DNA from 2 places in the Arthrobacter sp. TB 23 genome. Region 2 is predicted to be linked to the other one. Evidence: predicted binding sites of a transcription regulator. Region 2 holds the regulator's gene; the other holds the start of a gene.
What was found. The regulator LexA, encoded in region 2, represses DNA repair genes until DNA is damaged. The targets are predictions, from matches to a motif close to TCGAACANNTGTTCGA.
Positions count from the first base shown of each region.

Region 1: a site for LexA is predicted at 1,431-1,446, ahead of B384_RS0101780 (LexA family protein). Genes of this name have one in related genera too.

Region 1 covers NZ_ALPM01000018.1:14,888-18,300, reverse strand. Annotated here, with positions in the region: gene B384_RS0101790 (CYTH and CHAD domain-containing protein) at 1-692, shown strand, start outside; gene B384_RS0101785 (hypothetical protein) at 840-1,277, opposite strand; gene B384_RS0101780 (LexA family protein) at 1,460-1,891, shown strand; gene B384_RS0101775 (Y-family DNA polymerase) at 1,901-3,250, shown strand.
Region 2 covers NZ_ALPM01000085.1:13,718-17,130, forward strand. Annotated here, with positions in the region: gene B384_RS0112435 (histidinol-phosphate transaminase) at 1-758, opposite strand, end outside; gene B384_RS0112440 (LysM peptidoglycan-binding domain-containing protein) at 917-1,291, opposite strand; gene lexA (transcriptional repressor LexA) at 1,762-2,418, shown strand; partial or broken gene B384_RS0112450 (ATP-dependent DNA helicase) at 2,415-3,413, opposite strand, start outside.

The sequences.
Region 1 (3,413 bases), on a different contig from region 2:
AGCTCGAAGGTCAGCTGAAGTCACTCGGCCGGAATCTCAGCGCCGCCCGTGACGCGGAAGTGATGCAGGCGCTGATCGTGACCCGCATTGCCAACCGGCCACCGGGGTCAATCCCCCGGCACGTGATGAGGCGGTTGGACAAGTCATCGGCCGCCCGGTACCAGAAGGCCTACTCGGCAGTCCTCCGGGACCTAAATTCCGCTGAATACTTCGCTACCCTTGATGCCCTCGACGAGTTCACCGCCCGGGTCCCGCTGAAGGGCGAGAAGAACAACGGCGGGAAGGCTGCCACGAACCTTCCGCCAGCGGTCAACCGCCAGCAGGAGATCGTGGTGAAATCCGCTCAACGTGCCAGCCGCGCATCAGATCTGGACTCACAGCTGGAGTTGCTGCACGAGGTGCGCAAGAGGTCCAAGCGCCTGCGCTACGCGATCAGGTCGGTTGAGGGGGCCTCAGGATTCGCTTTCGGCGGGCAGGTGGGAAAGTCAATGAAGTCATCGGAGAAGATCCAGGACATTCTGGGAACCCACCGCGACAGCGTCCTCTTTCAGGAGTATCTCCTCAAAGCATCCCGTGCGGCGCGACGGGCCGGAGAGAACACTTTCGCCTACGGAGTGCTTCATGAGGCCGAGAATTCGATCCAGGCCGATGCTGAAAGAAAATTCCGGAAGAGCATCAGGAAGCTCAGCTGACCGGAAAGCGCACACCATGACCCACCCCACCCAGCCTTGGAACCGCTCACGGTGGGATGCTTCCGCCGAGCTGCCGGAGCTGAACAACGGCGGCTTCGGAGAGTGCTAGTAGGTCAGCGGTCGCGTCGGATCACCGGTCCTGGTAGTTCACCAGTCCTGCCAGCGGCGGTTGCCCTGAAGCGGGATGGCGCGTCGCGCGGGGCCCCGCTGTTCGCTGTCTTCCGTGGCCCACGAGATAAGCACGGCTGGCTTTTTTCCCCGCAGATAGCCACTGAACGTGGCCTCCCCCGAGGTCTGCATGGTGCTTCGCAGATTCGAGGACTCCACAGCGAACTGCTCGAATTGCACGTCGACCGCAGTTGCCTTGGCTGATCCGGTGTTGGTCAACACCCAGATGTTGTCCTTCTGCCAGTACACGGCCCAGTCAGCTTCCCGCAGCCGAGGGGGTTCAGGCACTTCAACCTGACCGGCGGTCGCAGCCTCGGGCGTGCGGCGATGACGGTCCGCAGCAATCGCTGCCCACCCGCCGGCAAAGCCGAATCCCGCGGCAACAATCGCCATCACAGGGAACCAGATCCAGTCCATCACCCGTTCCCCAATCCGCTTTCAGTCGGTCACCCGGTAAGCAAGTAGCCGCCCGTGGTGTTGTTGCGTCCCCGTGAAATCTAGCACTGAGCCGACCGCACTTTTGACTCCGCCCCGCTGAAAGGTCCGGGTCGGATGCTACGCTTATTTCGTTCGAATATATGTACTAATCGAGGGACGCCGTGACCGTTGTAGCCCATATTGCTCAGTTACACGGAACCCCGCCAGGCCACTTCACCGACGTCGCGCCGGTCTCCGTTCCCGCAGGTTTCCCCTCGCCCGCACAGGACTATTACGACGGCGGGATTGACCTCAACAAACACCTGATCAAAGACACCACCTGTACTTTCATCGTGAGGGTCTCCGGCGACAGCATGTCCGGCGCCGGTATCAAAGACGGGGATGAGCTGATCGTGGACCGGTCGTTGGCGCCCCACCACGGATCGGTGGTGGTGGCGATCCTGGACGGCGAGTTGACGATCAAACGGCTACACCTTGGCGCCACCGGGGTCATCCTCAAAGCGGAAAATCGCGACTATCCGGACATCACTGTCGCTGAACTGTCCGATTTGTCGGTGTGGGGGGTAGTCACCCGCTGCCTGCACTACGTGTAAGCCGCTGCGATGACCGATTACCATTCCCGGGTGCCCGATGGCCCGGGCCATTACCCGTCCGCGGCAGCAGCCGACCGTACCAAACCGTCCCGGATAGCCCTCGTCGACGTCAACAGCTTCTACGTCAGCTGCGAACGTGTCTTCGATCCCAGCCTGGCGGGCGTCCCGGTGGTGGTCTTGTCAAACAACGACGGCTGTGTGGTGGCCCGGTCCAATGAGGCGAAAGCCCTCGGCATTCCACTCGGCGAGCCGTGGTTCAAAATCTCCGCCCAGGCCCCCGGCTGGGGGCTCATTCAGCGCTCCAGCAACTATGAGCTCTACGGAGACCTGAGTTCACGGGCCATGGAGCTGATGGGACGCTTCGCCGCCTGGCAGGAGGTGTACTCGATCGATGAGTCCTTTCTTGGTCTCGCGGGTTCGCCGCAGTCCTTACAGGATCAAGGCTGGGCCATCCGGGCCGCCATGGCGCTGCACACGGGGTTGCCGGTCTGCGTCGGAATCGCCCCGACCAAGACCCTTGCCAAGTTTGCCAACCGGGTGGCCAAACAAAACCCTGCGATGGGTGGGGTCTGCAATCTCGACACCATGCCCGGGGCCCACATCGACCACATCATGTCGCGGGTCCCGGTCACCGGGGTCTGGGGTATTGCTGGCCGGCTCGGAAAACGGCTCAATGCCATCGGCGTGTTTACCATCGCTGACCTTCGTGCCGCTGACCCGTTGCTGATGCGACGGAAATTCTCGGTCCTCATGCAGCGCACCATCCTGGAGCTGCGCGGTGTGCCGTGCATCGAACTGGAAACGGAGCGCGCGGACAAAAAGCAGATGATCTTTTCCCGCTCATTTTCGACGCCGGTCACTACGCTCGCTGGAATGCATCAGGTGATGAGTCTCTACGCGCAGGCCGCGGCGGTGCGCCTGTCCCGGGCGAAGCAACTCGCCAAGAGCATGACCGTGTTTGCTGGCACATCACATTTCCACCGGACTGCTTCCTCCTTCCCGTCCGTGACCGTGAGACTGCCCGCCCCGACCGCTGATCCCGTGGTCCTGACGCGGGCGGCTGTCGGGGCCCTTGAGGGACACCTTGGGGAGGGGGTCCCCTACGCTCGGGCCGGGGTGATGCTCACCGATCTGTCCCCCGCCGGGTTTCAACCGCAACTGGACGTCTTCGTTTCGGTGCACGAGCGGCGCAACATCGGAGCGCTCCTCGGTGAGGTGACCCAGAAGTACGGTACGGGAAGTATCGGACTGGGTCGGGCCGGTATGTGCGCCCCGGCCGATTGGACCATGAGCCGCCGGTATTCCTCCCCCCGGTACACCACCGAGTGGGATGAACTCGCCATTGTGAAAGCCGACTGAGTAAGGCCAACTGAGTAAAAGCCGACTGGATGAAAGTACTGCCGACCACTGACCACGGGTGGGCCTTGGTCCCCTTCAAGCAAATGACTCTGCGGCCGGTTCTGAATTCGCCGGCACGATATGCCCCGCCAGTGACGCGCGCGGTATTGTCCCGATACTGGCG
Region 2 (3,413 bases):
CGCAGCGCGTCAGCAACCTCGGGGGCCGCCGCCAGGTAACCGAGCCTCGTCCCGGCCATCGCGAAAGCCTTGCTCATGGTGCGTGACACCACAAGACGTTCCCGGCCCGCCAGCAGGCTGAGGGCGCTGACGGTGCCTGCGTGGGCGAACTCGGCATAGGCCTCATCGACGATCACGATTGCCTGCGCGTCGCTGCCCGCCTCATAAACCGCTTCCACCACATCCAGGCCCAGCGCTGAGCCGGTCGGGTTGTTCGGCGAGCACAGGAAGACGAGGTTCGCGCCGGATTCGCGCACTTCGCGGGCCGCGTCGGCGGCGCTGAGCTCGAACCTGTCGTTACCCTGCCCTGCGATATAGCGGGTGCCGGTGCTGCTGGCCAGCAACGGATACATGGAGTAGGTCGGGGGGAAGCCGATGGCTGATCGACCCGGGCCACCGAAGGCCTGCAGCAGGTGCTGCAGTACCTCGTTGGATCCGTTGGCGGCCCACAGGTTTTCGGGCGTCAGTCCGTGGCCGAGGTAGCGTGCGAGATTGGTCCGGAGTTCGGTGAACTCACGGTCGGGGTAACGGTTCAGCCCCCCGACCTCCCGGCTCACCGCATCAACGATTGCCTGCCGGACATCGTCCGGCACTCCATGGGTATTCTCATTGACGTTTAGGAGGATGGGGACATCCAACTGGGGTGCCCCGTAGGGGTGCTTGCCCCGCAGATCCTCACGCAGGGGCAACCGGCTCAACCGCTCAAACTGTTCGCTCACCTGTCAAGGTTAAGCGTGGAGTGCTGCAGGTGCAGAATCGACGGGCCTTCACCCTTCATCAGGATCTTCACCGCGTTCGCAGAAGCTCCACACCCGGTGGCCGATACTGGCCGACCGGGTTGGAGGGTTCTGGGGGTGCAGCACTGGCTGTCGAGGAGTTACCGGTTGGTGGGGACATCCAGTTGCTGCCCTGCCTGCAGCACTGAGGTGCCCAGGCTGTTCAGTTCAACGATCTCGGAGACGACGATGCGCGGATCGCGGTCCGGAGCGAACTCGGTTGCCAGCTGCCAGATGGTTTCGCCGGCTGCGACGCTGACACTGACGGTCTCGGTCACCTCTCCGCCTTCAGCTGATGCCTTGGCAGGCGAGTTGAAAAATCCTGACAACATCAGAACGGCCGACGCGAGTAGCACGATCGGCAATCCGACCAACAGGAGCCGGCCCCTGCGGGTAAGCCGCAGCTTGGTGGCGCCGCTCTTGGTCGCGTCGCTTTCGGTGGTGGGGAAATTCTGGTGTGTGGTGATGACAGACATGGATACACCTCTCTGTACTCTCGAATCAGTCCATTCGGTCCTGGGGTATGAGCCCGGGACCAACCCTGAAGGTTGAAGGCGGTGTTCGAGCTAAAACCGGCGATTCCTGTTTTGTTCGAACTTATCTTCGAATTACTGCTTGTTTATTTTTAGCACTGATTGACGAACTTTGTCGAGACACGATCGAACAAATGTTTGAAAACGTGTCCTGACTCCCTTACCGTTAGGGCAAGGATGAAGGTTCGGGATCCAGCAGAAACCAGCACATCATCCGCCACTGACAAAATAAGCTCGGCCCCTGGAATCCAGGGATCTGCCGGGGTACATGGATTCTTATCGAAGGGACAGCGACCGTGAAAGAGTCCGACGCACCACTGGATGAACCGGCCTCCGACCTTGCCCCGGCTGACCCCGCCCCGGCCGTCCTGCCAGCCCGTGGCCGCCCGCGTGGGCGCCAGGTGCCCAAGGGCATGACGCCCCGCCAGAAGAAGATCCTTGAGACCATTCAGCGGGCCATCGGCACCAACGGGTATCCGCCCTCCATGCGCGAGATCGGAGACACGGTGGGGCTCGCCAGTCTCTCGAGCGTCACCCATCAGTTGTCGCAGCTCGAGCGGATGGGCTATCTCAGGCGCGATCCGAAGCGCCCCCGCGCCATGGAGATCCTGCTTCCGCTGACCCTCGACCATGATCAGCACAGCGGCGAAGAAGGATCGGGGCAGGGCACGACACCGGACGTCGGCGGCGCGATCGACGCAGCCATGGTTCCGATGGTGGGGCGGATCGCTGCCGGCGGCCCGGTGCTGGCCGACCAGGTAGTGGAAGATGTCATGCCGCTACCCCGCCAGTTGGTGGGCCACGGCGATCTCTTCATGTTGCGGGTCTATGGCGATTCGATGATCGACGCCGCCATTTGCGACGGTGACTGGGTAGTGGTCCGGCGCCAGCAGGAAGCACAGAACGGTGACATCGTGGCCGCGCTCCTCGACGACGAGGCGACTGTGAAGACTTTCCGTCAGCGCGACGGTCACACCTGGCTGCTCCCCCAGAACACCCAGTACGAGCCGATCCTGGGAGACCTCGCCACGATTATGGGCAAGGTCGTCTCGGTCATGCGCGCCCTCTAACCCCCGGGCGTGGGTTTTCCTGCCAGCCGCTCCAGGACGCCGACCGCCGTCGTGCGATCGGTGGTGGACCAAAAAGGCGGCAGCGCGGCACGCAGGAATGATCCGTAGCGTGCGTTGGCGAGCCTGGAATCGAGGATCGCCACCACCCCCTTGTCTTCGGCTGCGCGGATGAGGCGTCCGGCGCCCTGAGCGAGGCGGACGGCCGCGTGGGTTGCCGAAACACTCATGAAACCGTTTCCACCGGCTTTCGCTACGGCTCTCGTCCGAGCTGTCATGAGTGGGTCGTCAGGGCGCGGGAAGGGAATGCGGTCGATGGTCACCAGCCGGCACGACCGGCCTGGCACATCGACGCCCTGCCAGAGTGACATGGTGCCGAAGAGGCACGTGTCCGGCTCATCCGAGAATTGTTTGACCAGCGCCGACATTGACGATTCGCCCTGGCACAGGATTTCGAAGTCGACCCGAGGGCGCAGTGCTTCGGCCGCGTCTTCGGCCGCGCGGCGGGAGGAAAAAAGTCCCAGCGCCCCACCCCGCGATGCTTTCAGCAAGACCTCCAGTTCGTCGAGCTGCTCAGGCGAGGTGCCCCGCTCCGGCTTTGGAAGGTCCTTCGCGACATACAGGACGCCCTGCTTCGGGTAGTCGAAGGGGCTGCCGACGTCGACGCCGGTCCATGACGGCGCCGAGGCGCCCGCGAGACCGAGCGAACCGGCGACTGGACCGAATTCGGCCCCGATGGCGAGCGTTGCCGAGGTCAGGACCACTGTGTGATCGGCGAACAGGCCTTCCCGCAGCTTCCCGGCCACGGACAGTGGCGCGATGTTGATGGTCGCGGGTGCGTCGTCGTCGGGCTGTGAATACCCGGTGCCCGGTGAGAAGGTGCTTGGCCGTGAGGCCCAGAGCACCTCACCGGCCGGTGTCGCCGTCAGAAGCCGCTCGCAAAGTTCGAAGACGGCGAGGACGTGGGACTTCGCCATCTGCCGGCCACCGTCTGCCGG